Linked DNA regions of Syntrophotalea carbinolica DSM 2380. Each later gene encodes a partner of the first gene's protein in a complex. Links are inferred from orthologs where the notes say so. Each region holds a gene or a part of one and is shown on either strand. Other genes may lie near its edges.

Evidence for each region.
Region 2: the proteins of PCAR_RS11225 (region 1) and eno are in contact, whole or in part, in a solved structure (PDB 2FYM), measured with the Escherichia coli proteins. The link is inferred for Syntrophotalea carbinolica DSM 2380 from one-to-one orthologs.
Region 3: the proteins of PCAR_RS11225 (region 1) and pnp are in contact, whole or in part, in a cryo-EM structure (PDB 9QH0), measured with the Escherichia coli proteins. The link is inferred for Syntrophotalea carbinolica DSM 2380 from one-to-one orthologs.

What each region holds. Positions count from the first base shown.
Region 1 is NC_007498.2:2,369,459-2,374,353, reverse strand. Bases 1,020-4,331 are described here. They hold PCAR_RS11225 (Rne/Rng family ribonuclease), read right to left. Parts: upstream 4,001-4,331; coding sequence 1,220-4,000; downstream 1,020-1,219. Other genes in these bases: PCAR_RS17900 (Smr/MutS family protein), read left to right, coding at 1,020-1,153. Outside these bases: PCAR_RS11235 (tetratricopeptide repeat protein), read left to right, coding at 1-461; more of PCAR_RS17900, read left to right, coding at 464-1,019; PCAR_RS11220 (ABC-F family ATP-binding cassette domain-containing protein), read left to right, coding at 4,337-4,895. UniProt on the Escherichia coli protein: Endoribonuclease that plays a central role in RNA processing and decay. Required for the maturation of 5S and 16S rRNAs and the majority of tRNAs. Also involved in the degradation of most mRNAs.
Region 2 is NC_007498.2:1,441,763-1,446,308, reverse strand. The notes cover bases 770-3,732. They hold eno (phosphopyruvate hydratase), read left to right. Parts: upstream 770-1,589; coding sequence 1,590-2,876; downstream 2,877-3,732. Other genes in these bases: ftsH (ATP-dependent zinc metalloprotease FtsH), read right to left, coding at 3,140-3,732; PCAR_RS06990 (PhoH family protein), read right to left, coding at 770-1,153. Outside these bases: PCAR_RS06995 (HD family phosphohydrolase), read right to left, coding at 1-180; more of PCAR_RS06990, read right to left, coding at 164-769; more of ftsH, read right to left, coding at 3,733-4,546. UniProt on the Escherichia coli protein: Catalyzes the reversible conversion of 2-phosphoglycerate (2-PG) into phosphoenolpyruvate (PEP). It is essential for the degradation of carbohydrates via glycolysis.
Region 3 is NC_007498.2:1,824,701-1,829,221, forward strand. Bases 669-3,606 are described here. They hold pnp (polyribonucleotide nucleotidyltransferase), read left to right. Parts: upstream 669-1,056; coding sequence 1,057-3,156; downstream 3,157-3,606. Other genes in these bases: rpsO (30S ribosomal protein S15), read left to right, coding at 669-852; PCAR_RS08725 (M16 family metallopeptidase), read left to right, coding at 3,168-3,606. Outside these bases: tRNA pseudouridine(55) synthase TruB, read left to right, coding at 1-485; more of rpsO, read left to right, coding at 586-668; more of PCAR_RS08725, read left to right, coding at 3,607-4,427; dut (dUTP diphosphatase), read left to right, coding at 4,470-4,521. UniProt on the Escherichia coli protein: Involved in mRNA degradation. Catalyzes the phosphorolysis of single-stranded polyribonucleotides processively in the 3'- to 5'-direction. Also involved, along with RNase II, in tRNA processing.

The DNA.
Region 1 (4,895 bases):
CTTCTCAACTGCATTCCCAGATCGGCAGCCTTTATTATCTCAAGCGGGATTTCGGCAAGGCTTTCGATTCCCTGAAAAAAGGCTTCAGCCGACACTGGCCTTCCATGGGGATGCTGGCCATATGCTATATGAAACGCAATAAAACCGACAAAATGATCCAAACTTTTGACAAGGCGGTGGGGTTGACCCGCAAAGAGCCCCTTTTGTGGAACCTTTATGCCTATTGTCTCGAAAAGGTCGGCAACCATGGCCAGGCTATCGAGGTCATGAAAAAGGGCCTGAAGAAAGTCGGCGAGGATGAGATTCTGCAGCAAAATCTCGAGGCATTGATGAATGGCCGAAAAATGAAGATGCAGGGTTATGGTGATATGTGGTTTCAATTTCACCTGGAAAAAACCGGCGCTATTGTGAAAAAACAGACCAAAGCCATGCAGGGGCGTCGTAAAATCGTGAGGCGTTAATTGTGGCACGCAAGAAACAAAACAAAAAGACTTCCAAAGAGTTCAATGTCAACCCCTTTAAAACTTTGAAGGGGTTGGTCGTTTCAGGCCAGTCGTCCTCCGGCAAAACGGCCAAAGAGGTTCCCGTGACAGTACCTGAAGACCAAATCGATGATGAAGAGCTGTTCGAACGGGAAATGAAGATGTTGAGGGTCGAGAAACGTGATGCGGGTACGGCCCAGCGACCTTTACCCCGGGAGACAGATCCTGAAGAGACGGCACCGGAAAAAGACGCTGCTCCCACTACGGATCAGGAACTGTTTCTGGCAGCTCTTGGTAATATGGACAGCGTTTTTCGGGACGAGCTTCCGGTGCAGGAGGAACCGCTCGCCGCGCCGCGCCGCATGCGTCAACTGCGTCAGGGTAAACTTGTTCCCGAGGCCCAACTTGATCTGCATGGTGCCACACGTGAAGACGCTCGACAAAAGGTACGTTATTTTCTCGAGGATGGCGTCTATCAAGGCTATAAAACCGTTCTTATCATAACGGGACGGGGCAAAGGCTCGCAACAGGGGCCCGTGTTGCGCGACGATATGGAAAAGTATCTTTCTCGCGAAGCCAGGGCCTGGGTTGCTGAATGGGGGCGGGCCCCGGCACGGTATGGCGGGGAAGGGGCCCTGGTGGTGTTCTTAAGGTCTTCCCGTAAAAATTGATTAGTTACATGCAAAAAGGCCGCAGCGGTTGCTGCGGCCTTTTTGCATGGGAAACGGTGTCTGTCTTTAATCCTCGGACGTTTCAGCCTTTTTGGATTCTTCAACCGCTTTCGCTGCCGGCTTACGGGGCCGGCGGGTCGGTTTTTTCTTTTCAGCTTCCTCCGCATTGCTGGCAGATACGGAGCTGGCGTCGTCGCCGGATTTTACGGTTTTGGCTGTTGTTTTTCTGGCCCTTGTCCGACGTTTCGGTGCGGCAGTTTCAGTTGCTTTGGCGGTTTCATCCTTTTCAGCGGGCGAAACATCATCGCTGGCCTGTGTCGCTGTTTTTGCCGTCGGTTTGGTGGTACGCCGTGCTCGGGCACGCTTTGCAGGCGGCTTGGTTTCCGCGGGTTTTTCATCCTTTTCAGAAGGTGTGTCCGTCTCGGTACCCGTCGCCGAAGTGTTGCTTTCCGCAGTTTCGGTTTTTGTTTTGGTTTTGGTCCGACTTCTGCTCGGAGCGCGCCGGGTTGTTTTCGGCTTGGCTTCCGGCATAGCCTCTGACTGGGCTTCCGACTCGACCTTCGGTTTGGCTTTCGGCTTGGCTTCCGGCTTGGCTTCCGGCTTGGCTTCCGGCTTGGCTTCCGGCTTGGCTTCCGGCTTGGCTTCCGGCTTGGCTTCCGGCTTGGCTTCCGGCTTGGCTTCCGGTTTGGCTTCCGGCTTGGCTTCCGGCTTGGCTTCCGGCTTGGCTTCCGGCTTGGCTTCCGGCTTGGCTTCCGGCTTGGCTTCCGGCTTGGCTTCCGGTTTGGCTTCCGGTTTGGCTTCCGGTTTGGCTTCCGGCTTGGCTTCCGGTTTGGCTTCCGGTTTGGCTTCCGGTTTGGCTTCCGGTTTGGCTTCCGGTTTGGCTTCCGGTTTGGCTTCCGGTTTGGCCTCAGGTTTGGCCTCAGGTTTGGCCTCAGGTTTGGCCTCGGTTTTTTTTGTAGCGGGTTTGCGGCGGCCGGAGCGGCTGCGCGGTCGGGACGGTTTCTGCGGTTGCTCCTCCGCGGCCGATGCCGGCTCGGCTGTTTTTTCAGCGGGCTCTGTCGCTTCGGTTGATACCGGTTCAGCGGTTTTTTCGCTGACTTCCCGAGCGACTTCCGTATCTGTTGCCATCGGTTGCGATTCTGCAGCGTCCTGGGTTGCAGCCGGTTGTTGCTCCTCTGATTCTGTTGTCAGGGTAGAGGGCTCCGATACGGGAGTTGCGGCAGACGATTTGCGTCGTCTGCGGGGGCGGCGTCTGCGTTTCGCAGGTTTTTCCTCGGTGTCCGTAGTGGAATCCTGCTGCGCATTGTTGGTTTCGGACATGACCTGGCTGGCTTCAATATAGGCGGTGGCCTGGGTCTCTTCCTTCTCCCGTTTATGGAAGTCGATTTCGCCTTGGCCGTTCATGTAATCCGGGCAGCCTTTGATGTGAATGCTGACGTCGTTTTTCTGCTCGATAGCCATCAATTCGACGCGTTTGTTATTGAGCAGATAGCTGGCGACATCCAGGGGCACCGTGGCTTCCACCCGTCCGATACGGCCTTTTGCGAGGCCGGTGTGAATGCGGCGCAAAAATCCCAGGGACTGGGCTTCTATCGTCTTGATTTTGCCGCTGCCATTGCAATGCGGGCAGACCTCGAAGGAGGCGGCGGCAAGGGCGGACTTGATGCGTTGGCGACTCATTTCCAGCAGGCCGAATTGGCTGATGCGCCCGATAGTGACTCTGGCCTTATCGGTTTTCATGGCCTCTTTGAGGGTTTTTTCAATATCGCGTATATGCTTTCGGTCACGCATATCGATGAAGTCGATAACAACCAGCCCGCCTAGGTCGCGTAGTCGCAATTGCCGGGCGGTTTCGACCGCGGCCTCAAGGTTGGTCTTGTAGGCCGTGGCTTCCACGCCTTGCTCGCTGGCCATTTTGCCGGAGTTGACATCGATGGCCACCAACGCTTCGGTGGAGTCGATGACTATGGACCCGCCGGAAGGGAGCATGACTTTGTTTTTACCGATGGATTCGATCTGATCTTCGATCTGGTAGCGGGCGAAAATCGGCCGCCGCTCCTGGTGCAGTTTTACCAGTTCGGCATATTCGGGCATCACTTCCTGGAAGAAGTCCCGTGCTTCGGTGGAGACCTTGGCGTCGTCTACCAGCACTTCATCCATATCGTCGCTGAAATAGTCGCGAATGGAGCGAATGACCAGATTGGATTCCTTATAGATCAGGGACGGTGCCTTGGTGCTGTCGGAAAGGGATTGGATTTTATTGAAAAGGCGCAGCAGATAGTCGACATCGCGTTTGAGGTCGGTTCTTTTCTGCGTGCTGCCGGCGGTTCGGACAATGTAGCCCATTTCCTCGGGGATCTCGAGGCTGTCCATGAGTTCCCTGAGCTTTTTGCGGTCGGATTCTTTTTCGATTTTGCGCGATATGCCTTTGGTGTCCGAATCGGGCATCAGGACCATGTAACGGCCGGGTAGCGAAAGGTAGGTCGTCAGGGCGGCTCCCTTGGTGCCGCGTTCCTCTTTAACGATCTGTACCAGGATTTCCTGGCCGCGCCGCAGGATATCGTTGATGCGTGGGCGTTTGCCGGCCTCCACCCGTCCTTCGGCTTCCTTGAAAAAAGCCGGGTGTATTTCGCCGATCTGAAGAAACCCGAGACGTTCGCTTCCATAATCGACAAAGGCCGCTTGCAATCCCGTTTCGACGCGGGCTACAACGGCCTTGTAAATATTGCCTTTGGTTTGCTCCTTGCCGGAAATTTCGATATCGAGTTCTGACAGAATTCCGTCTTCGACAATAGCAACCCGATGCTCCTCCGGATGGGTGGCATTGATGAGCATTTTTTTTGTCATAAAAATCCTTCCGGCTGTCGCGGACGACAACCATTAAAATGGATGATGACCGGCAGATTGCCGGCTGGTCGACTTATCCGCACCGGACGGTCGCTTCGACTGCCCGAAATGGCAGCGCAGCCCGCTGGGTGAACTCGGCCCGGAAAGGTCGTTGATTCTCGTATATAGCCAGGGCGATCTGCCCGACAGCATTACTTGAAAACGGTCGGAAAACCTCGAAGGTCGAAACGGGTGTATGGATAAAAAGACCGGCGAACCCAATCACGGAAACTTCCGGAAGGTTGTTCGTCTGTTTCGAGGTTTTCCCTGAGCGTCTATTGTGCTATAAAAAGGGCCATGCTGCAACTGCGAAATATTATAAAGGATTTTGGGGACAGGCGTCTATTTGCCGGTATCAACTGGCATATCCGGCCTGCTGATCGTATTGGCCTTTGCGGAGAGAACGGTACGGGGAAGACCACCCTGTTGCGAATTCTTGCCGGAGAGGTGCATCTTGATGGCGGCGAGCTGCAAACCGCCCGCCAGACAACCATCGGCTACTTGCCTCAGGACGGCTTGGTGCATGACGGGCGAAGCCTCTTTGAGGAGGTGCGGTCGGCTCTTGCGGACCTTCTCGCCATGGAAGCCGAGTTGCGATCCCTGGAGGCTCAGATTGGCGAGGACAGCCCGTCGACTCTGTTGGAACGCTATGCAGAGGTGCAGGACGTTTTTCGGCATCGTGGCGGATATACCATGGAGGCGGAGATCGGCAGGGTGCTGGGTGGGCTCGGGTTTGCCGAGAACGATTGGCAAAAACCCTGCGAGGAGTTTTCCGGCGGTTGGCAGATGCGTATCGCTTTGGCCAAACTGCTGTTGCAGCGTCCCAATCTGCTGTTGCTCGATGAACCGACCAATC
Region 2 (4,546 bases), 930 kb from region 1 along the record:
AAAGCCGGGGATAAAGCTGCCTTTGGGGATAACGATAAAAGCGATCAGGATACTCACCAACAACAGCAAAAACTTCCGCTGGGTGGCCGAATCCGTAAAAATCTGGCGGTTCATAAAGGCAAAAACGGATTTACCCTTACGCACATTGCCTTCCTGCTTACGATCAGTCTTGCCGGTCATGACGATCCGTTTCTCCTCCGCTTGCCTTCGAAGCTGCAGGCCGTTTGCGCTTCCGGTCGTAAGCCTTGACGATGGCTTGAACGATGGGATGGCGCACAACGTCGCGATCGGAAAAATAGTTAAAATGAATACCTTTGACCTCCCGCAACACTTCAGCGGCTTCGAGCAGCCCCGACCTGCGTTCGTTGGGAAGATCGATCTGGGTAATGTCTCCGGTAATCACAGCCCGACTGCCGAATCCGAGACGCGTGAGGAACATTTTCATCTGCTCGGCGGTGGTGTTTTGCGCCTCGTCGAGAATGACGAAAGCATCGTTGAGGGTTCGTCCCCGCATAAACGCCAGCGGCGCCACTTCGATGACCCCCTTGTCGATATACATCTGCCCCCGGTCGTAATCGAGCATGTCGAAAAGGGCATCGTAAAGCGGCCGCAGATAGGGATTGACCTTCTCCGCAATATCTCCGGGCAAAAAACCCAGCTTTTCGCCGGCTTCGACGGCCGGGCGTACGAGCACGATACGCGCCACTTCCTTTTTCAACAGAAACGACACGGCCATGGCCATGGCCAGATAGGTTTTACCGGTACCCGCCGGGCCGATACCGAAAACAACCTCGTTGCGGCGAATGGCATCGATGTAGGCTTTTTGAGCCAGGCTTTTGGGGGAGATGATTTTTTTACGGGCGGAGATGCAAACGGTATCGAGGAAAATATCCTTCAATCGGGCCTTGCCGTCGGCACTGAGGATGCGTATGGCATAATCGACATCGGGAGGGTAAATAGGGTAATCGGCTTGCAACAAGCCATAAAGTTCTTCCACCAGGCGTTGAGCCAGTGCAACCTGATGCTCGTCCCCGGAGATGTGCAGCTCGCCCCCTTTGGAGGCGATACGCACCCCCAGAATTCGTTCGATCTGCTTCAGATTGGTATTGGCTTGACCGAAAAGGAGGTTCGCCAGCCGTTGATCTTCGGCCACAAACCTCCCGCGGAAATTCCGTGTACTCAAAAAGTATCCTTTATCCTTGGTGCGATTGATGGTTGAATCCGTGCGCAAAGATCCATCAGATGATGGAAGCAACAGACACGGACACAACACGACAGACGCTGCAACCACCCTGCTCTATCAGCGCATCGAAATGCACGGAGCACACATAACTTGCGAGGTTATGTCATCTTGGACGAAGGGGGCCAACGTTTTCAATGGTTCGGGTTGTGCTTTTATTTCCCATCCTTTACCACTTATCGTCCGCCAAAATCAATCCTTTTCAAGCGATACGGCAATCTGGCGAGCCTAAAAAAGGGCTTCCAATTCGGAGCTAATGTGCTATAAATGTGTCGGTCACCAGACCGCCATGAATTACTGTTAATCTCATTTCCATTCATCCTTAATCCTATATTCAGAGGGGCTTGTCATGAGCGAAATTGTTGATATTTATGCCCGCGAAATCCTCGATTCGCGGGGAAATCCCACCGTGGAAGTTGAAGTTTTCCTGGAAAGCGGCGCCATGGGCCGCGCTGCCGTGCCTAGCGGTGCCTCCACCGGCGAACGTGAAGCACTGGAAATGCGTGACGGCGATGCTGCCCGTTACCTGGGCAAAGGTGTGCTCAAAGCCGTGGATAACGTCAACAACGTCATTGCCGCCGAGCTGCTCGGCTGGGAATCGACGGAACAAACCGCCCTTGATCAAAAACTGATCGAACTCGATGGCACCGAATTCAAATCGACCCTGGGCGCCAATGCCATGCTCGGCGTATCCCTGGCCTGCGCCAAGGCATCCGCCGAAGAACTCGGACTGAGCCTGTATCAGTACCTGGGCGGCCCGAATGGCCGGGAACTGCCTCTGCCCATGCTTAATATCCTCAACGGTGGCGCGCATGCGGACAATAACGTCGATATCCAGGAATTCATGGTCATGCCCGCCGGCGCCGATTCCTTCAAGGAAGCGTTGCGCATGGGAGCCGAGATTTTCCATGCCCTGAAATCGGTACTTAAAAAACGCGGCTACAATACCGCGGTCGGCGATGAAGGCGGATTCGCACCCGATCTGAAGAGCAACGAGGAAGCCCTCGAAGTCATCATGGAAGCGATCAAGGCTGCCGGATACAAACCGGGCGAGGACGTACTGCTGGCCCTCGACGTCGCTGCTTCCGAACTCTACGCCGACGGCAAATACAATCTGGCCAACGAAGCCCAGCCCCTCAAAACGGCTGCCGAGCTCACCGATTTCTACGCCGACCTGGTCGATCGGTACCCCATCATCTCCATCGAAGACGGCATGGCCGAAAACGACTGGGACGGCTGGAAGATTTTGACCGACAAACTCGGCAAACGCATCCAGATCGTCGGCGACGACCTGTTCGTCACCAATACCAAGATCTTCAAGGAGGGCATCGATAAGGGTATCGCCAACTCCATCCTTATCAAACTGAACCAGATCGGCACTCTGACCGAAACGCTGGAAGCCATCGAAATGGCCAAACGCGCCGGGTACACCGCTGTTGTTTCCCACCGCAGCGGCGAAACCGAAGACACCACCATCGCCGACCTGGTCGTGGCCACCAATGCCGGCCAGATTAAAACCGGCTCTGCCTGCCGCACCGACCGCGTATGCAAATACAACCAGTTGCTGCGCATCGAAGATCAGCTTGGCGAGGCCGCCTGCTTCAACGGCAAGGATGTTTTCTACAACCTGCGTTAAATCCGTCGTATTGCCAATGATCAACGTCAAAAGGCCTGTGAATATTCACAGGCCTTTTGACGTTTCCGGGGGCAGATAACGATATGTTTTACCGTTGACCAAACTACCAGGCCCCTGCGACTACGGCGATCTGTACCGTCATGACCGGGGGCGCCATTGAATTTGCCGTGGCCATCGCCCCTTGAAGTGGCGCTTCAACCTTTTGCGGCAGGGACATTGCAGAACAAAAGTCGCCTCTCTGGGTCAGTCCGCAAAACCTGCCTTCAGCCTTCTACCGCCCCGCCGGCCAGTTCCCCCTGCAATACATGATCGCCATCCGGATGCGCGGCAGGATCGTCCTGCACTTCGATGCCGGTTTCACGCAACACCTCATCCACCCGAGTGCGATCAAGCACTTCCTCCTCCAGCAGAGCGTCCGCCAGCTTTTTCAATACCGGCAAATGGTTGGCAATAATCTCGTCGGCCGCCTGTTCCCCAGCCTTCACGACTTTTTCGATCTCCTGGTCGATGATCCATGCCATATGCTGGCTGAAGGCGTTATCGCTGGCCAGTTTACGCCCAAGAAAAGGATGCTCCTCGCCGCGATTGATACTCATGGGACCCACACGTTCGCTCATCCCCCATTGGCAGACCATCTTTTCGGCCAGGTCGGTCGCCTGTTTGAGATCGTTTTGCGCACCGGTGGAATATTCCTCGAAAATGGCCTTTTCGGCGGCGCGTCCGCCGAGACTCACAGCAATGCGGGTCATCAGATAGGAACGTGAGTAATGATAGCGATCATCCACAGGCAGTTGCTGCGTAACCCCAAGCGCCTGGCCCCGCGGGATAATGGATACTTTGTGAATAGGATCGGCACCGGGACTCAGACGAGCCAGCAAAGTATGACCGGCCTCGTGATAAGCGGTGATGCGCTTTTCCTGTTGCGACATCACGAGCTTACGCTCGGTACCCATCAGGACGCGGTCCTTGGCCTGCTCGAAATGCTGCATGGTTACCTTCTGAGCGTTTTCACGCGCTGCAATCAAAGCCGCCTCGTTGACCAGATTTTCCAGGTCGGCACCACACATGCCGGGGGTGCTGCGCGCAATGATCTGAAGATCGACATCCTCGTCAATCGGTACCTGCCGGGTATGAACCTTGAGGATTTCCTCCCTTGCACGCCAATCGGGTCGTTCCACGGTCACCTGCCGGTCAAAACGCCCCGGCCGCAACAAAGCAGGATCGAGCACATCCGGCCGGTTGGTAGCGGACATGACAATCACTTCATCGTGGGCCTCGAAACCGTCCATCTCCGACAACAATTGGTTGAGGGTCTGTTCGCGTTCGTCATTGCCGCCACCGAGTCCGGTCCCCCGGGAACGACCAACAGCATCCAGTTCATCGATAAAAATAATGCTCGGAGCGTTCTTTTTAGCGTTGTTGAACAGGTCACGCACCCTGCTGGCACCCACCCCGACAAACATTTCAATGAACTGGGAAGCGGAAATGGTAAAAAAAGGCACCTCCGCTTCTCCAGCCACAGCCCGCGCCATAAGAGTTTTACCGGTTCCGGGCGGCCCCACCAACAGCACTCCGCGTGGCGCTTTGGCTCCCAGGCGCATGAATTTTTTGGGATTACGCAGAAATTCGATAATCTCCATCAGTTCCTGCTTGGCTTCGTCCAATCCGGC
Region 3 (4,521 bases), 540 kb from region 1 along the record:
TTTTTGATCTGCAATTATTGGCTGTCGAGCCTCCGAATATCACCTTCGATGTGCATTGTTCGAAGGGGACTTATGTTCGTACTATCTGCCATGATATCGGTGTTAAACTCGGTTGCGGCGCACACTTGACAGCTCTGCGACGTCTGCGAAGCGCTCCTTTTGACGTCAAGGAAGCCGTCACCCTGGAAGCCATTGAATTGATGGCTCCTGAGGATCGTCCGGAACTGCTTTTGTCGATTGCCGAAGCGCTTCGGGAATATCCGTCCCTGAATGTTTGCCCGGAGGGTATAAAACGTCTTGGTTACGGCATTCCTCCCACGGCGGATATGATAGCGGATACAATCGATTTCGAAGAGGGAACCCAGGTTTTACTTGTGGGTCCCGGGGGAGCGCTCGCCATGGCGACATACGTGCCTTCGAGGGCGCGGGAAAGCCGTGGCGATTTTGAGTTGTTGCGGGTTTTTAATGATGGCGGTAGCTCTTAATTGCGCTTTACACCACCACGTAACTATGCTATTTAAATTACGCTTTATAACGTTATAATAACCATTTAGGTTGAATTTCAACACGAAAGGAGGTGGCAAGGTGCTGGCCACTGAAAAAAAGCAGGAACTCATCGATCAGTATAAACGTCATGAGGGTGATACAGGTTCTCCTGAGGTACAGATTGCTCTGCTGTCAGAACGCATTACTTATCTGACCGAGCATTTTCGGACTCATAAAAAAGACCATCACTCGCGTCGAGGTTTGCTGAAGATTGTCGGGCAGCGTAGACGTCTTTTGGATTATCTCAAAAGCAACGATGTCGAACGTTACCGTGCAATCATAAAAAGTCTCGGTATCCGCAGGTAGTATAGGGCAGCACGCTTCCCGTCGATGTTGGGAGGCCTGCTGCCTGAGTTTTTTGTATGCTATTGGAGGTTGTCCGGAGAGAACAGCCGATCCGCGTGGATGAGCGGCTGTTGTTTCAGGCCAGTCTCCTTTAGCCGTTTAAAGAGAATGTTTTTGTGAGGTACTGAAGATTAAGGTTTAACCTCTCAAGCAAAGGAGCATAATTTGGCTTATCAAAAAGTAGAATGTCAGTTCAATGGGCAGACACTTACCCTTGAAACCGGCAAAATGGCCCGTCAGGCCGATGGTGCCGTGGTTGTCAGCTTCGGCGGCACCAAAGTTCTGTGTACTGCCGTCAGTGCCAAGCAGATGCGCGAAGGACAGAGCTTTTTCCCTCTTACCGTCAATTATCAGGAAAAATTTTATGCCGGTGGCAAAATTCCCGGCTCTTTCTTCCGCCGGGAACGTGGCGCCACTGAGCGCGAAACCCTGGTGTGTCGTCTGATCGACAGACCCTTGCGACCTCTTTTTCCTAAAGGATATATGTTTGAAACCCAGATCATGCCGACTGTGATCTCGGTTGACGAACAGAACGATCCCGACACCTTGGCTATGGTCGGCGCTTCCGCTGCCATCGCCGTATCCGACATTCCCTTCGACGGGCCTGTTGCTGCCGTTCGTGTCGGTCGTGTCGAAGGTAATTTGATCGCCAATCCGACCATTGAGCAGCGAGCCGAAAGCGATATGGATATTATCGTTTCCGGTTCCCGCGATGCCATCATTATGGTCGAGGGCGAAACACGGTTTATCAGCGAGCAGGAAATGCTCGATGCGCTGTTCTTCGCTCATGAGGCGATTCAGCCTCTGATCGATGTTCAGCTTGAACTGGTCAAAATCGCCGGTAAGGAAAAACGCGAATTTTCCGTGCCGGAAATCGATCCTGCGGTTGTGGAAAAGGTTGCGGAACTGGCAGAAACCCGTCTGTCCGAAGCTGTTAAAATCCGTACCAAGCAGGACCGTTATGCTGCTGTGGCAGAAATCAAAACGGAAATACTGGAAACCCTGGCCGCCGATTTTGAAGATCAGGAAGACGATATAAGCGAGGCTTTCGGCAATTTGCAAAAACGCCTTGTGCGTCAGATGGTCGCTCGCGACAAGGTCCGTATCGATGGCCGCGACAAGAATACCATTCGTCCGATTACATGCGAAATCGGTCTGTTGCCCCGCGCCCATGGCAGTGCCTTGTTTACCCGGGGAGAAACGCAGGCGTTGGTGGCTGCAGCCCTTGGTACCTCCAAAGACGAGCAGCGCATGGACAATGTGCAGTCTATGGAATTTAAAAAATTCATGCTGCACTATAACTTTCCGCCGTTCTGCGTAGGCGAAACCAGCATGCGCCTGTTTCCCGGACGTCGTGAAATCGGCCATGGTATGCTTGCCGAGCGCTCTATTGCGCAGGTGTTGCCCAACCACGATGACTTCCCCTATACGCTACGCGTTGTCTCCGATATCCTGGAGTCCAACGGCTCTTCTTCCATGGCCAGTGTCTGCGGTGCCTCTCTGGCGCTGATGGATGCCGGTGTACCTGTCAGCGAAGCCGTTGCCGGTATCGCTATGGGGCTGATCAAAGAGGGCGATGATATCGTCGTTCTTTCGGATATCCTTGGCGACGAAGACCACCTTGGCGATATGGACTTCAAGGTCACCGGTACCCGTGAAGGGATCACCGCTCTGCAGATGGATATCAAAATTAAAGGTGTCAGCAAGGAAATCATGCAGCAGGCACTGGAGCAGGCCAGGGAAGGTCGTCTTCACATTCTGGATAAAATGGCGGAAGCCATCACCGCTCCGCGGAGCGATCTGTCGCCCTACGCGCCGCGCATCACGACCATACAGGTTAAACCGGACCAGGTGCGTACCGTTATCGGACCGGGCGGGAAAAACGTTCGCGGAATTATCGAAGCAACGGGGTGCGCCATCGATATCGAAGATGATGGCCGTATCAACATCGCTTCGGCGGATGGGGATGCCTGCAAGGCCGCCATCAAAATGATCCGGAATCTCACTCAGGAGGCCGTTGTCGGCAAGCTTTATATGGCGACCGTCAAAAAGATCATGGAATTCGGTGCGTTTGTGGAGATTTTCCCCGGCACGGAAGGCCTGGTGCATATTTCCGAACTGGCCAAGGAACGTGTCAAAAAGGTCACCGATATTTTGCAGGAAGGTGATCAGGTTCTTGTTAAATGCCTGGATATCGACCGGCAAGGCAAGATCAAGTTGTCTCGTAAGGAAGCCTTGGGGCAATCCCTGCCGGAAGAAGGGTAAGCCAAGGTATTATGGTTCAAAAATCTGTCCTGGATAATGGCATCCGTATTATTACCGAACGCGTACCCGGAGCTTATTCGGCTACGGTAGGTTTTTGGGTCGAATGCGGGTCGCGCCACGAATCGTCTGAACAAAGCGGCGTGTCTCATTTTCTGGAACACATGCTGTTCAAAGGGACAGTTACCCGTAGCGCCCCGTCCATCGCCAAAGAAATAGATGCGGTGGGCGGGGCCCTCAATGCTTTTACCAGTTGCGAATATAGCTGTTACTACGCAAAGGTCGCAGGGCGCCACCTGTCCATGGCGGTGGATCTGCTTGCGGATATCATTCTTAATTCGGTATTCGATTTCGACGAACTGGAGAAAGAGCGGCGGGTTATTCTCCAGGAAATCCACATGCTCGAAGATTCGCCCGAGGAGTGCATTCATGAAATGTTTACGCACTCTTTCTGGCAGGAGCATCCCCTGGGCCGGCCTATCGCCGGATCGGTCCAATCGGTACAATCACTTGAACGCAGAGACCTCCTCGCGTATCTCGAAAAATTTTATTGTGGCAGCAATCTGATCATTTGCGTGGCCGGCGATGTTCAGCATGAAGATCTGGTTGAACAGATCTCCCGTCTTGCCGGCGACCTCCCTGTCGGTTGCAAAAGCGCCGCAGGTTCCCCACCTCTCACGCATTCAACGATTCAGGTAGCGCATAAAGACATTGAACAAGTTCATTTCTGTCTGGGGACCAGAGCGCCCGATCAACGTCACGGTCAGCGTTTCACCGGTAATATACTGAATACCATGCTCGGGGGCAGCATGAGCTCCCGACTGTTTCAGACCCTGCGCGAAGAACGCGGCATGGCATATTCCGTTTACAGTTATCTGACATCCCATTCGGATTCGGGTGCCTTGGTGGTCTATGCCGGAACCTCTGCTTCCGAAGTCCAACATGCCATCAATATCGTGCTCAGGGAGTTGTCGCGTTTTCAGCACCATGAGGTGAATCCCGAGGAATTACAGGCGGCGAAGGAACTGATCAAAGGTCAGTTCATGCTTTCGCTGGAGAGTACCGAAAATCGTATGACACGGCTCGCCAAGAATGAAATCTATCTGGGGCACGTTCAGACTCCCGACGAGATTGTCGAACATGTGCAGCAGGTTACGGGTGAGGACATTCTGCAGTTAACGGGAAAATATCTGCGGGATGAACATCTGAACCTTCAAATGGTCGGCCCCATTACGGGAGAAGGTTTTCCTTCGGTCGATCTGACTCTTGGCTGAGTACCATAAACACTTCTAATCCAAAGCGTTTCTTGCATTTCCATGAAAACCATTACAATTAAAGTTAAAAGATTGCATTCAAAGGCAATGTTGC